DNA from 3 places in the Lysinibacillus sp. UBA5990 genome. Region 3 is predicted to be linked to each of the others. Evidence: predicted binding sites of a transcription regulator. Region 3 holds the regulator's gene; each other region holds the start of a gene.
What was found. The regulator LexA, encoded in region 3, represses DNA repair genes until DNA is damaged. The targets are predictions, from matches to a motif close to CGAACATATGTTCG.
Positions count from the first base shown of each region.

Region 1: parE (DNA topoisomerase IV subunit B) is a predicted target of LexA. The motif match lies at 1,449-1,462, and genes of this name have one in related genera.
Region 2: B3D94_RS21395 (YolD-like family protein) is a predicted target of LexA. The motif match lies at 3,439-3,452, and genes of this name have one in related genera.

Region 1 covers NZ_DJAY01000015.1:1,515,275-1,520,621, reverse strand. Annotated here, with positions in the region: gene B3D94_RS20120 (HesB/YadR/YfhF family protein) at 28-318, opposite strand; gene plsY (glycerol-3-phosphate 1-O-acyltransferase PlsY) at 338-940, opposite strand; gene parE (DNA topoisomerase IV subunit B) at 1,483-3,459, shown strand; gene parC (DNA topoisomerase IV subunit A) at 3,456-5,347, shown strand, end outside.
Region 2 covers NZ_DJAY01000015.1:1,741,112-1,746,458, reverse strand. Annotated here, with positions in the region: gene B3D94_RS21410 (cation-translocating P-type ATPase) at 1-1,893, shown strand, start outside; gene B3D94_RS21405 (DUF3231 family protein) at 2,040-2,516, opposite strand; gene B3D94_RS21400 (cupin domain-containing protein) at 2,624-3,286, opposite strand; gene B3D94_RS21395 (YolD-like family protein) at 3,576-3,917, shown strand; gene B3D94_RS21390 (GNAT family N-acetyltransferase) at 4,021-4,497, opposite strand; gene B3D94_RS21385 (hypothetical protein) at 4,590-4,868, opposite strand; partial or broken gene B3D94_RS23130 (YjcZ family sporulation protein) at 5,178-5,249, opposite strand.
Region 3 covers NZ_DJAY01000015.1:279,823-285,169, forward strand. Annotated here, with positions in the region: gene B3D94_RS13845 (DUF2339 domain-containing protein) at 1-1,247, shown strand, start outside; gene B3D94_RS13850 (prepilin peptidase) at 1,508-2,260, shown strand; gene B3D94_RS13855 (gamma-glutamyl-gamma-aminobutyrate hydrolase family protein) at 2,295-3,017, shown strand; gene lexA (transcriptional repressor LexA) at 3,122-3,739, opposite strand; gene yneA (cell division suppressor protein YneA) at 3,831-4,220, shown strand; gene B3D94_RS13870 (YneB family resolvase-like protein) at 4,217-4,882, shown strand; gene def (peptide deformylase) at 4,901-5,347, opposite strand, start outside.

The DNA.
Region 1 (5,347 bases), 1.2 Mb from region 3:
TTCAGAGACTGAAAGGAAAATACTGCTTTATGTACGATACTTGTATTGTAATTCATCTAAACTAGCATCCACGTCCACATGTAGATTGTGATCGTTAAAGAACCATAAATCTTTTTCATCGATGTAATAGGTTACGCCATCAATGACTGCTTCTGCTCCAATGGCGATGGGCTCTTCTCGCGTCATGCCTAGTGAAAAGCCTTCGTGAAAAGGACTTGAGCCACCATAGCGTGCATAAAAGCGAATAGTATCGCCTGGTTCTACTTCCATCTCATGTTTGAACCATTGTAGGGCTTCATTTGTCAGTGCAATTTTCATAGCGAATGCTCCTCTCTTCTTACAGCCATTTTACCTTTGGCTCGGTACCATTTTTAATCCGTGCAATATTGGCACGATGACGATAAATAATAAAAGTAAATAAAAAGGCTACCAAGATGCTTAATGCAAAGTCACCTGTAACAAAATAATAAACGATTGAATAGATAAGTGCTACTAAAGCGGCTATCATAGATGTTAAGCTGACGATTTTTGTGATTTTTAATGTCACAAGAAAGGCAATTAGAAGTAAGACAAACAATGGCCATGAATAGCCTAATAAAACACCTGCTGATGTGGCAACGGCTTTTCCACCACGGAAATTGGCGAAGATTGGAAGCATATGACCAATCACTGCGACTAGACCTAGGATTAAGGAATGGATAGAGCTGTCTGAGAATATTGGAAGTGCAGCTAGTAAGACAGCGGCAGTCCCTTTTAGAACATCCATCACAGTCACAACAATACCAGCTTTTTTTCCTAACGTTCGGAACGTATTAGTTGCTCCTAGATTACCGCTTCCGTGTTCTCGAATATCGGTATTATAAAAAATTTTACCTATCCATAGCCCTGAAGGTATAGAGCCGATTAGATAAGCACATAAAATAATAAGTCCATTGATCATAGTTGGACTCCTTTCATTCATAGTCCATCACTTGGTACTAATAGTTTGTAACAAGTATTTTACACTTTTTCTTGCTAATCTACAATGTTATGAAGGAGATTTCGTCAGGAGTCTTGAATTCAATACAAAAGAAACTAAAGTAAGTTAGAGGTAGGCTTTTAGACATGAGTGATGACGGAACGAAAAAATTCTTTATTAAAATATAGGCAAAATGGCAATTTTGTCAATCGTTCATTCCTTTGGTAGAATAGAAGTCTAACTTTATTCATTTACATGACGATGACGCAGCAAACATTAACTATACTGCAACTAAATAAGCTACGATGCGTCAGGTGTTTACGGATACTAGTGGTAGTCTGCCTTGCTTAAATTCCAATTTTAAGCAACTGTTGAAGATGTTTACTATTGAAATGTTTATTAAAACTGTGAGCAATTTTTAAAAATTTAATTGGACCTGTCGCTAACTATTGACAGGAAATGCTATTATTATTAGGATGAGAACATAAATAGAACATGTGTTTGTTTTTTGGAGGGGAATTTTGTTGACGAATAAACAGTCACCTAGCGTCTATAATGATGACGCTATACAAGTATTAGAAGGATTAGAAGCGGTGCGTAAACGACCAGGCATGTATATCGGTTCGACAGATGGCCGTGGACTTCATCACCTTGTGTATGAAATCGTTGATAATGCGGTGGATGAAGCATTGGCTGGCTTTGGATCTCATATTATTGTCAAGATTCACAAAGACCAGAGTATTAGCGTACGCGACTTTGGCCGAGGAATGCCAACTGGTATGCATAAGATGGGTAAACCTACTCCTGAAATTATTTTTACCGTCCTACACGCAGGTGGTAAGTTTGGACAAGGTGGTTATAAAACGAGTGGCGGTTTGCACGGTGTAGGTTCTTCTGTCGTGAATGCGCTATCAACATTTTTAGAAGTAACCATCCATCGTGATGGTAAAAAATATCGCCAGCGCTTCGAGCATGGTGGACATCCAGTGACAACACTTGAAGAAATTGGTCAAACAAAGCAGACTGGTACGCTTGTTCATTTCCTACCTGACGAAACGATTTTCTCTGTCACAAAATTTAATTATGATACGTTAGCAGAACGTTTACGTGAGTCGGCTTTTTTATTAAAGGGCTTAAAAATTGAATTAATTGATGAGCGCGAGGAAGGCAAAAATGATGTGTTCTTTTATGAGAACGGCATTGAAGCTTTCGTTGCGTATTTGAATGAAGAGAAAGATGTTCTTCATCCTGTGAAATACGTTGAAGGTATTCAAGATGATATTGAAGTAGAGTTTGCCTTCCAATATAACGATGGCTATTCAGAAACGATTTTGTCGTTTGTGAATAACGTACGTACTCGGGATGGCGGTACACATGAAACAGGTGCAAAAGCAGCCTTGACGCGTGTCTTTAATGAATACGCAAGAAAAATTGGCTTATTAAAGGACAAGGATAAAAATTTGGAAGGAACGGATATTCGAGAGGGCTTAGCTGCTATCGTGTCTGTCCGTATTCCAGAGCACTTATTACAATTTGAAGGACAAACAAAGGGCAAGCTTGGTACAAGTGAGGCTCGTTCAGCAGTAGATAGTGTGGTGTCTGAGCAAATTTTATATGTGCTAGAGGAAAATGCTGAATTGTCAGCGTCTCTTGTGCGTAAAGCGATTCGTGCGCAGCAAGTACGTGAAGCGGCTCGAAAAGCTCGTGAGGATGCGAGAAATGGTAAGAAAAACAAAAAGGGTAGTACGATTCTATCAGGTAAATTAACGCCTGCACAGTCACGTAATGCAGCGAAAAATGAATTATATTTAGTCGAAGGTGATTCAGCTGGTGGTTCTGCAAAACAAGGTCGTGATCGTACATTCCAGGCAATATTACCACTGCGCGGGAAAGTGATTAACACGGAAAAAGCCAAGCTCCAGGATATTATGAAAAACGAAGAAATTTCAACGATTATTCATGCGATTGGTGCAGGTGTTGGTACAGATTTTGCTGTAGAGGATTCAGCTTACAATAAAGTAGTCATAATGACCGATGCCGATACGGATGGCGCTCATATTCAAGTATTGCTATTAACGTTCTTCTACCGTTATATGCGTCCGCTCATCGAGGCTGGTAAAGTCTTTATTGCGTTACCGCCACTTTATAAGGTTTCTAAAGGGACTGGCAAAAAAGAAGTGATTGAATATGCTTGGACGGAAAAAGATTTACAAAAGGCCATCAAACAAGTTGGAAAGGGTTACATATTACAGCGCTATAAAGGTCTTGGTGAGATGAATGCAGACCAGCTTTGGGATACAACAATGAACCCTGACACACGGACATTAATTCGTGTCACAATTGAGGATGGTGCACGTGCAGAGAGACGTGTCACGACGTTAATGGGCGATAAAGTAGAGCCACGTCGTAAATGGATCGAAGCCAATGTAGACTTCGGTATGGAGGATGATGCCAACATTTTAGAAAATGAATTCATCCAACAAGAGGAGGGCCAAGCATGAGTAGTACAGAAATATTTCAAGATTTACCTTTAGAAGAAGTAATGGGTGACCGTTTTGGTCGCTATAGTAAATATATTATTCAAGACCGCGCGTTGCCAGATGCACGTGACGGTCTTAAACCAGTACAGCGCCGTATTTTATATGCAATGTTTACAGAAGGTAATACACATGAAAAACCTTTCCGTAAATCGGCTAAAACAGTCGGTAATGTAATCGGTAATTACCATCCACACGGAGATAGCTCTGTCTATGAGGCGATGGTACGTATGAGTCAGGATTGGAAAGCTCGTCATATGCTTATTGAGATGCATGGGAATAACGGTTCGGTTGATGGAGATCCACCAGCTGCCATGCGTTATACCGAGGCAAGACTATCTGCGATTGCTGGTGAAATGTTACGAGATATCGGGAAGAAAACGGTTGAATTCGTGCCAAACTTCGATGATCAGGATATGGAGCCAACTGTTTTACCAGCACGTTTCCCTAATTTACTAGTAAACGGCTCTACAGGGATATCTGCGGGCTATGCAACCGATATTCCACCTCATGCATTAGATGAAGTGCTGGATGCTGTATTAATGCGCTTAGACAAGCCTACTGCGACAGTGGATGAATTGATGACAGTCATCAAAGGTCCTGATTTCCCAACTGGTGGTATTATTCAAGGTGTGGACGGCATTAAAAAGGCATATGAAACTGGGCGCGGTAAAATTATTGTCCGTGCACAGGCTGTGGTGGAACCTATCAAGGGTGGCAAAGAACAAATCGTTGTTACCGAATTACCATACGATGTGAATAAAGCCAATCTTGTCAAAAAAATTGATGAGCAGCGCGTAGATAAACGCCTTGAAGGAATTGCAGAAATTCGTGATGAATCTGACCGTACAGGGTTACGTGTCGTAATCGAGCTGAAAAAGGATGTTCCTGGACAAGGGATTTTACAGTACTTATTTAAAACAACAGATTTACAAGTAGCTTACAATTTTAATATGATTGCGATTCATAATCGTCGCCCAACGATGATGACATTGCCACTATTGCTGGATGCCTATATTACTCACCAAAAAGAAGTGGTCACAAATCGTTCTATATATGATTTACAAAAGGCAAAGGATCGTTTCCATATTGTGGAGGGCTTAATTAAAGCACTATCTATTTTAGATGAAGTCATTGCTACGATCCGTTCTTCTAACGATAAGAAGGATGCCAAGCTCAATTTACAAGCAAAGTTCGATTTTACCGAGGTACAAGCAGAGGCGATTGTGAGCCTGCAATTATATCGTTTAACGAATACCGATATTACAGAGCTCCGCCAAGAACAGGATGACTTAAATAAATTGATTGCCAAGCTGGAAGGGATTTTACAAAGCGAGGCCAAGCTTGTACGCGTCATTAAACAAGAATTGCTAGATATAAAAAAACGCTTCACTGAGCCACGTCGCTCGAAAATTGAACAAGAGATAGAAGAAATTAAAATTACATTAGATGTCCTTGTTCCAAGTGAAGAGGTTGTGGTGACTGTCACGAAAGATGGCTATATTAAACGTACATCTACACGATCTCATGCCGCTTCTAATGGTCAAGATTTTGCGATGAAGGATTCCGATTACTTATTGTATGAAGCAAACTTAAATACGCAACATCATTTATTGTTATTTACAAATAGAGGGAATTATATTTATCAGCCAGTCCACGAACTGCCTGATATTCGTTGGAAGGACCTTGGTCAGCATATTTCTAGTATTGTGCCAACAAGTGAAGATGAATCGATTATTGCGGTCTATGGCTTTGAAACATTTGAACAGCCAAATACGTATATTTTAACTGCTACGAAAGATGGTCAAATTAAACGTTCACCACTTGCAGATTATGCAGTGACGCGTTACTC
Region 2 (5,347 bases), 1.5 Mb from region 3:
GATCAATTTGGTGAAAAATTAGCATTAGGTATTACAATCATTTGCTTAGCCATTTTTACAATTGACCTTATTCGTGGACGAGCGTTAGTAGAGTCCTTTATGTTTGCGGTATCTCTAGCTGTCGCAGCTATTCCTGAGGCTTTGAGTTCCATCGTTACGATTGTCTTAGCATTTGGCACACAGAAGATGGCGAAGGAAAATGCAATTATTCGTAAGCTTTATGCGGTAGAAAGCTTAGGAAGTGTATCTGTTATTTGTTCTGATAAAACGGGTACCTTAACAGAAAATAAAATGGTTGTACAGGAAGTCTTTGTCGATCAGAAAAAAATTCCTCATGATTGGCTAAACCCAACAAATTCAGTGGAAAAAGAGCTGATGGTTAAGGCACTTTTATGTAGTGATGCTGTTGAGCGTGATCACAAGGAAATTGGTGATCCGACAGAAATAGCGCTTGTGAAATTAGGGAAGCAGTACGGCTTAGATGAATTGATGATTCGCGAGCAATATCCAAGACTGGCTGAAATTCCATTTGATTCGGCGCGAAAGCTTATGAGTACTGTAAATCAAATAGATAAAAAGCCTGTTATGATTACTAAAGGGGCATTAGATGTTCTCTTGCCTAAAGTGACTAGAATAAAAACGGCAACAGGCATTTTTGAGATGACAGCTCAGCATCGTCAAAAAATCGAAGCGGTCAATCATGATTTTTCGAGGAATGGTTTACGTGTGATAGCCATTGCCTACAAAGATGTTTTACCGCAGCAAACAATTGATACAAGAGTGGAAAAAGATTTAATATTTGTCGGCTTAGTGGCTATGATGGACCCTCCAAGAAAAGAGTCCAAAGAGGCAGTGGAAAATTGTATTAAGGCAGGCATTAAGCCAGTTATGATTACTGGTGATCATAAAATTACGGCTACAGCGATTGCCCAACAAATTGGGATTTTAAAAAACCCAGATGAAGCCATTGAAGGACATGCTCTCGAAAGATTCTCAGATCAAGAATTACAGGAAAAAATAGATGATTATTCTGTATATGCGCGTGTTACACCTGCTCAAAAGATTCGTATCGTCAAAGCGTGGCAGGATAAGGGTCATGTTGTTGCGATGACGGGGGATGGCGTCAACGACGGACCTGCGCTAAAACAAGCAGATATCGGGGTGGCAATGGGAGTGACTGGGACGGAGGTCGCAAAAGATGCCTCGTCCATGATTTTAACAGACGATAATTTTTCTACGATTGTCAAGGCGATCGCCAATGGTCGTAGTATTTATACAAATATAAAAAATGCCATTTTGTTCTTATTATCAGGAAATGCGGGAGCTATTTTTGTAGTGCTATATGCCACAGTACTTGGCTTACCAGTTCCGTTTGCGCCTGTGCATCTATTATTCATCAACCTATTAACAGATAGTCTGCCAGCAATCGCAATCGGATTAGAGCCGAATAATAAGAAAACGATGAAGGACAAGCCTCGAAATATTCATACACCTCTATTAAATAAATCATTTACGACACAGGTGGTGCTTGAAGGAATTTTAATTGCTATCTCCACCATCATTGCTTTTCAAATTGGATTATCAACTGGAGATACATTAACGGCAAGTACAATGGCCTTTACAACACTTTGTTTATCAAGATTAGTGCATGGCTTTAACTCCAGAGCCAAACAATCGATCTTTACGATTGGGGTATTTTCGAATAAATATGCATGGATTGCATTTTTAATCGGTGTCCTAAGCTTGCACATTGTATTGTTTATGCCAATGCTTACAACGGTCTTTGAGGTGGCGCCATTAACAATTGCCCAATTAGGCTTTATTTATAGTCTATCCGTGTTACCGTTCCTCGTAAATCAATGGTATAAGCTCCTGTTTGTAAGAAGTCGATAGAAGGGGAATGAATGTCAAAACCACCTACATATAACGAGTAGGTGGTTTTGCTATTGTTTAATGACAAGCTTAAAATCTACAAAAAAACGCACTATATTTAATAATGTGCAACATAATGGATGATTAGATCGTCCAGCATGCCATTTTTATTGGGCTGGTGCTAGTAGCCAACCTTTAATTTTACTGAGTTCAATTAATTTAGACCCAAGTATAGCATAGCGCATATGGAGTTGCCCATATTTGGCAAGGTGCTTTTTCTTTACTGACAATTCCAATGCTTGGCTTACAGCAAGTAAAGAGGAAGCAATATTCATAGATAAAATGGCACTAATTTCACTATCATTAATGATGGATTGTCCACGTATATCCGTCATTTTCATTTTACTGTATACCATTGTTGTAGTGGGGGCAAGCACGCCATTTTCCTTTAATAATAATGTCAGCTGTTTATTTTCCTCTTTTAAACATTGAATGAATTCCAAAATCATAATCTTTAATTTTTTATCCCGGGTATGGTTAAAAAAGGCATGGCTTGAAGCAATATAGCTTTGATTGACACCGAGCTGCGACCAAAGCCTAAACATCTCCTTAAATTGTAATGATGCTAGATTGTCATTTATCATCGTTATTGTGACACTTCCTAACTCCTAGTATTTATCTAAGATTAGGATGGAACAGTTTATGACATTCTATTCATCTTTTACAATAAAAGTTTAATAAAAGGGGCATTTTAATAATAGGCGCCATAAGGATACATATGTGGGGAAGGGTAATGGTATGGATAAGGGTATGGGTATTGGCATGGTTTCATGGAAGGCTTTTTTTGCTTGCATGAAGAATTATCAGTTGCCGGTTCCACTCGATTACAACCTTTTGGGGGCCCAATATAAGTAGATGGAACAATCGGTGCAATGGTTTTTTTCCATTGTTCCTCATCTAGACAATAGGTATGCGCCATAATATTGGCAGGTGTGAATTTCAATATATCAGAGCCTAAAATAACCTCTGGTGTTGGAGCATCAAAGATAGCAAGTAAATGGGTGTTATCTTCTGTGGCAATCTCATAATGCCACCAGCCCTGTGGTATATTGGCTACTTGCCCAGGCTTAATCGGGTAGTTTTGAAGTTTTTTTGTAAAGGGATTTAATAGGGAAACCATTGCTGTACCAGAAATACAATAGACAAGCTCGGCTGCATTTTGATGATAGTGTGGCTCAATGACATTGTCTTTACTTAAAAAAATATCCAGTAAAGATGTATTTTCTAAAGTATTTAATTGTTCTACGCCAAGAATATTAATGTAGTTTCGTGAATCTTTTTTAAAAAGCGTACTTTTATTGACATCAAAGGTGAACTCTGCAGAAGACGATGTATAATCGACATTTGTGTTAATACTTACATCCTTTCACACTAAAATTGTGATATTCATCATCACCACAGATTATGATTGAAATGTTTATAGACTTATACAAATGCCTAGCGTTTGTCTAGAACTCTTCGCAAGCACATACTAGAGAAATTGTATGAAATTACCACCGCTATTTAAGAACGTATGTGCGTATAATAAAAAGAACGTATGTTTTGTTTGGGGGATGGAAATCATAGCAAAGCAGCCATGACTTTCAATGTTGAAGTTTTCTCGCAAGCGCTCCCCCGAAACTTAGCAGAAAGGGTGAGACAATTTGATCAAAGATCGAGGAGCCATGAAATGGACATCGATGATGCTTCCAGAGCATTTAATGCTTTTGAAAAAGTGGAAACAAGAGGTGCTGACAGAACCGCCAAGGGAACGTGCAGAATGGGAACTGGAGGAATTACAGCAAACCATCACACATGCATTATCGCAACGTAACTATATTATGTTAACTATTTGGGAAGAGGCTAATTTTGTACAATATGGTGGCATTATTAAAGGGATGAACGAGTTGGAACTTCTGCTAGAAACGATTACAACAACGAAACATATCGCATTGAAATATATTTATGCTGCATATATAGAGGTGGATGGCAATAGCGGTATTTGATACAAAATCGAGTGAGTTAATTTAGTGCCTGATAATGAATGGTACGAATGACAGCGGATGACAAAGTCACTCATTTGAACATCACAAATGAGTGACTGTCTCCTTATAGGTGCAATTGCATCACTATTTGCTCACCAATGGGTCCCATTCGTCTTTCACCATTATCTTCAAAACCTACGTTGGTATACAAATTCTGCGCAGCGATGTTCTTATGATTTACTACTAACACTACTTCGTTAAATTCTTTAAATTCATGCTTGACAAAGTCAGCCAATAAAAGCATTGCTTTTTTTGCATAACCCTTACCTTGCTGTTTATGATCCATAGATAAAGCAGTAAGTAACATCGCCTGAGGATTACTAGAATATTCTTGTACTCTTTCGGTTGCATGAAGTACGAAAAAACCAACAGGTATTGTATTACTTAAAATCACAATAGGGTACTGTCCAACTTTTTCGATTGTAATCTCTTTTGGTAAGGCAGTAAATCGGTGTTGTTCTGCTGGCAATTCAAACTCATTTAACTGCTCTACATAGTCTTCTGAAAAATGTACTAATTCAATGTTAATTGTGTCTTGCATAAACAAGCCTCCTTTTTTATTATTGTATCTATGGAACAGGTGTTCGTCAAGAAGGCTTGTTTAATAATCATGCAAGCTAGAGTTCTTTTACTTTATAAATTACCAAAAAATAAAATAAAGGAAATACTCACAATTAGAATCAGTGTTAAAGCAATTGTCACAATACCTCTCAGTAAGGTCGCTAAATTTCTAACATCTTTCATTCCTACAACACTTAGGTAGAAACATACGATTGACAATAGCAATGTCAGTGTCAATGGGTGAAGATGGACATAGGTGACAAAAAAGTCTTTTAAGGAACCGGATAGAAAAAATAATAGGATGCAACCTAAAGATAAAATAAAGGACCAGAAATTTAGATTAATTCCCACTTGTTTCCTCCTCTCTGCTAAAACGATATTTCTATAAAATCTATAATAGAGTAAAAGGATGCAAAAAGAGGCCACTTGGATGTAAGTGACCTCTAGAACCAATAAAGGAGTGTCATGTAAAGTAGAAAGAACTTTACAATACTATTATTATGATAAGTTATCAATTGGAGATAGTTATCTATCTTCAATGGCGTAAGAAATATTTTTATTATCTCATAACAAGCAAATAATTAGGAGGAAGGGGAATAAAAAAGGCTTAAGCTTCTTCATCATTAGAAATGAACAGAAGCTAAAGCCTTAATACGACCATTAGCAAATGAAGCTTGTACCAACAATAATGAGAAGAATAAATAGTACAACGATTAGCACGAAAGTTGAACTGTTACCATTGCCATTATTTCCGCCACAATAATTATTAAAATTACCTACATTTCCACAGTATCCCACAAAGGACACCCCCTCTCTCCATATCTATTGTA
Region 3 (5,347 bases):
TAGCAATCTTTTATGTAAGCTGGTGTCGATTATTTAATGCACAATCTAAATGGAAACCTCTTCATATTGGTCTCCAATTTTCGTTAGGGTCATTTAGTTTATTGCTGATGAACCTGATCATACGTTCACTAGAATATGGAGAAGCATTGCTACTTATTTTCATTGGTTTATTAATAGCATTAACGTTTTATAGTCATCGTCAAAAGTGGCAGGAAGTATTTGATAGTGCTATAACACTCGCATTTATTGCCGTATGTAATACGATACTTATTATGAATATACCTGATAAAGTGGATGATTTACTGTATCCACTGATCGCATTTGCAGGTGTAATGATGAGCTTACGATTACGTGCCAGTATGATGAAGGTAGTCACATCATTTTTCCTTGTGATTACATTGTTGCTAAACTTCATTTTCCATGAACCGACACCATTTATCAGCTTTGATCATTTAAGTCTGTTCATGCCAATTGTTTATCTTGTAGTCATTTATTTGTATGCTAGACGCCCAAAAGAAAAATTATCACCTTTTGAGAAAGTCATGAAGGATTTATATGCTATTGATATTTTAGCAGTAATTACCGCAGGCTACTTCTTAGCTTATATTAGCAAACTAGATACAGCCTATTTCGCGGCAACAAATGGCATTCAGTATTTGATGTGTATCGCACTAGCTGCTTTGTTTGCAGGATCTCTGCTCGTGTCAGAGAAATTCAAAGGGCGTTCTCTAACACCTGTCCTTGGAGCATTCTTTATAGTATTTTCTTTGCCGATCAGCACGAGGCCATCTATGATGGATAGCTTAAATATGATGACCAGATTAGTTTATATAGCAGTAATTATGGCGATTATTGTGGACGTTCTAGTAAAGGGTCGTATTTATCGGCTGTATGAAGAGCGAATGGGGAAATATATAGACGCTATTGTTAGCTCAGGAGTCGTTCTCACAATGATCTCGATGTGGGGGCTCGTTCATCAATTTACGTATAGTCATCTACTTGATTGGAAACTAAGTATAGCTCTTACAACGATTACATTATTCCTTACAGCGAGTATTTCGCTATGGCTTAGTTCCACGCAACAATTAAAAACGCTTCGTACAACAGGTTTTGTTATCTTAGTCATTGCGTTTATCAAGCTTATTTTCTTTGACTTATCGGCCCTTGATTTATTAATTAGAGCTGTTCTATTTATAACAATTGGTGGCATTGGCATGCTGTTGTCAGGTAGGTTACTGAGGAAATGAATTGAAGGGATTCCAATTATTTTTGGAATCTCTTTTATATTGTGCTAAACTGATAATACTCTTACTCTACTCCTTCTTTCTTCGTACCGTATGACTTCAAATCTTTTATGAAATATTCTTCAAATACATCACTCATTATCTATGTTCATTGCTTTGAATAACATTCGTTACGTATATTGCCGAGCAAGAATACAATATTTATATGGATAGGCGCATCATACTTATTGTATGGGCGCCTATTGGTTTAGGAGGACATAAATTTGGAAATGGCTTATACAATTATCATTTTTTTAGTTGGTATAGTCTTTGGCTCTTTTTATAATGTAGTTGGCTTACGTGTGCCGCGGAAGGAGTCTCTTGTATATCCTTCCTCATATTGTATAAACTGTCAGAGACAATTGTCGGTTCTTGATTTAGTGCCAGTATTGTCTTATCTCTTTTTAAGAGGAAAATGTCGAGGCTGTGGCTATAAAATTTCTTTTGTATATCCAGCGATAGAATTGTTGACTGGGGGATTATTCGCCCTTGCTTATTTTGAGCTAAACTGGAGCTTAGAATTTATAGTAGCCTTATCGTTCATCTCATTGTTAGTCATTATAGTTGTTTCAGATTTTACTTATCTGTTAATTCCAGATAAGATTCTTTTATTCTTTTTGCCTTTTTTGGCCATAGGACGTGTACTGTCACCTTTAACACCTTGGTGGGACAGCCTAGTGGGTGCACTCGCTGGTTTTGGCATATTATATAGTATTGCGGTTTTATCGAAAGGTGGAATGGGAGGAGGCGATATTAAATTATTCTTTTTAATTGGCCTCGTTCTAGGTATTATTCATACGCTGTTGACTTTATTTTTTGCTGCTATCATTGGTATGATAGTCGGAATAGTTGTCTTATTAAAGCGTAAACAGGGAAGAAAAACACCTATTCCCTTTGGTCCATCTATTGCATTAGCCGCTTCTATTGTTTATTTCTACGGAGATTCGTTCATCAATTGGTATTTAGGTTTTTGGTAAGTGTTTAATCTTCAATTTTATGGAGGGGAATCAAGTGAAGCCGATTATTGGAATTACAGCTTTTGTAGAAGATGATTTATCAGCTCATTTAAATGCTGCTTACAGCAAAAGTATTATTGAGGCGGGCGGTATCCCCCTCATTATTCCGGTAGGTGTGGAGGAAGATGCTGCTCAAATTTTAGCCCTTACTGATGGCTTATTGCTATCGGGAGGCTATGATGTACATCCTTTTCTATTTGGAGCGGAGCCTTCACCAAAGCTAGGTAAAATTCATCCAGCTAGAGATGCCGTGGAATTAGCATTAATTGAGGCTGCATTTGTACGGAAAATGCCTATTTTCGGTATTTGTCGGGGTATCCAAATACTAAATGTTGCATTAGGTGGGACGTTATATCAGGACATTGATAGTGACCATTATAGTACGAAGCTGATCAAACATATACAACAAGCTGGTAGGTCAGTAACGACGCATTATGTACAAATTATTGCGGAGAATTTATTAGCGACTATTCTGGAACAAGAGAAAATCGCCGTCAATTCTTTTCATCATCAGTCAGTGAATGTACTAGCGGAGAATTTAAAAGTTGCAGCGAAATCCAGTGATGGCATTATTGAAGCAGTGGTGCATGAGGAATTACCATTCTGTTTGGCTGTCCAGTGGCACCCAGAGGAATTAGCTATAGCGGGAGATCAGCATGCACAAAAGTTATTTGCAGCTTTTGTTGAAGCGAGCTTGAAATTTAAAAAAGAGGCATAGAGAGATCATTAAAAAAAGAATCCAATAGATTGTGGATTCTTTTTTTGCGTAAAAAAGAGGATACATGCTCAGTGAAGGAACACAATCCTCAAACTCTCATTTAATTAATGTACACGGCGATAAAGACCAACAACTTGTCCCAAAATTGATACTTGATCAACGATAATCGGTTCCATTGATGAATTTTCAGGCTGTAAACGGAAATGGTTTTTTTCCTTAAAGAAGCGTTTTACAGTAGCTTCATCCTCAGCTGTCATGGCTACAACAATGTCTCCATTATTGGCGGTTGACTTTTGCTTCACAATCACTAAATCACCATCTAAAATTCCCGCTTCAATCATCGATTCACCCATAATTTCTAGCATGAATAACTGATCCTCACTCGTGCCATATGTATCTGGCAGTGGGAAATACTCTTCAATATTTTCGATAGCTGTAATAGGAGAACCTGCTGTAACCTTCCCTACAAGTGGTACATGGATGACATGTTGCTTTTGGATGGATTCTTCAGGCTCAAGAATTTCAATAGCACGTGGCTTTGTTGGATCTCGACGAATAAAACCCTTTTGTTCTAACCGAGCCAAATGACCATGAACAGTTGAACTTGAAGCAAGTCCAACAGCTTCCCCGATTTCACGGACTGATGGCGGATACCCTTTAGCTCGTACCTCGTCTTTAATGAACGCTAGAATGTCCTCTTGTCTTTTCGATACTTTTTTCATGATTGCTCACCTCTTTTTTCTAATATCATTCTTCTTATTTGATAGTATAACAGAATGCGAACACGTATGCAAACATAGGTTCGAAAAGTGTTTGACAAAAACGTTTGTTCGCTTTATTATGAGAACATACATTCCGAACAAACATTCTAGAAATGAGGTTATTATGATGACATGGTTAAAGAAAAATACACATATCACTATATTATTAGGTGCTTGTTTACTCTTCGCAAGTTACCTTTACATCACTGATCCGGGGGATGTTAATTACGCTGAAATTCAAATCGAACATGGGGATAGCTTGTGGTCGTTAGCCGAACAATACCGTGGTAAAATGAGTAAAGAAGATTGGATTAAGCTTGTCAAATCAGAAAATGAGTTAGCAGATATTAAAATCGTGGCAGGTAAATCTCTAGTCATTCCAGTTTTGAGTGATCAAGCCAGTCCCATCAAAACCATTGAAATTGCGAGAAATGAACAATGAAAATTAATCAAATGACGGCTGTTGTCTATTGCCGAGTAAGTACTGAAAAAGAAACGCAAAGCTCCTCATTAGAGCGCCAACAAGAAGAATTAGTGCGCTATGCTAAAGAGCAAGGCTATGAAGTAAAGGGTGTTTTTAAAGATAAACATAGCGGTTATGATGTTGAACGCGAAGGCTTACTTGAAATGCTTGATTTTATAAAAGAGAAGGAAATAAAAGCTCTTTTTGTACAAGATGAAACTCGTATAGGTCGTGGAAATGCAAGGATGGCAGTATTGCATTTATTACAAAAATCAGCAACAGATGTTTATTCAATGCGTGACGCAGGACCAGTCCAATTAAACGAAATGGATACGATGCTACTAGAGATTTTAGCAATTGTAGAGGAATATCAACGTAGAATCCATAATGCGAAAATCCGCAGAGGGATGCGACGTGCTGTTGAAAATGGCTATCGCCCTGAAAACAACCTATCCAATCGTGGCAATCCAAATGGTCAGGAACGGAAGGAACTCCCTGTTGATGAAATTGTGAAGCTACGTAATCGTGGTTTTACCTTTGAAGAAATTTCCATTACGCTTAGAGGACTAGGCTTTGAGGTAAGTAAGGCAACGGTACATCGCCGATTCCAAGAGCATCAAGAAAGATTAGCGGGCAAATAATATAGCCCGCTAATTTTTTTAATACAAGCTTTCTATAATAACATTTTGGGGTAGTTGAAAAGGATTATCTTTATTCATTCGATCATAAAACATAATACCCTTTAAATGATCGATTTCATGTTGTACAACGATAGATTCATAGCCTTTTAAAGACATAATAAATTCCTGTCCAGCAATATTATAGGCTTTTACTTTAATTCGTTCATATCTTGGTACAAAACCGTGAACAGGTCGATTAACAGACAGACACCCTTCTCCCTCAGGCAAATAGATCATATTTAAAGAATGGCTCATTACTTTTGGGTTAATGAACATCATTTCGTGTTTTTGGTTGTGATCCTTAAAAAGTACAGCAAACATTCTTTTATCTACGCCAATTTGATTTGCAGAGAGGCCACTCCCAGGACGTAGTTTATACTTTTTTATTAAATTCGGATCTTGGCTGTTTTTTAAATACTGAAGCAT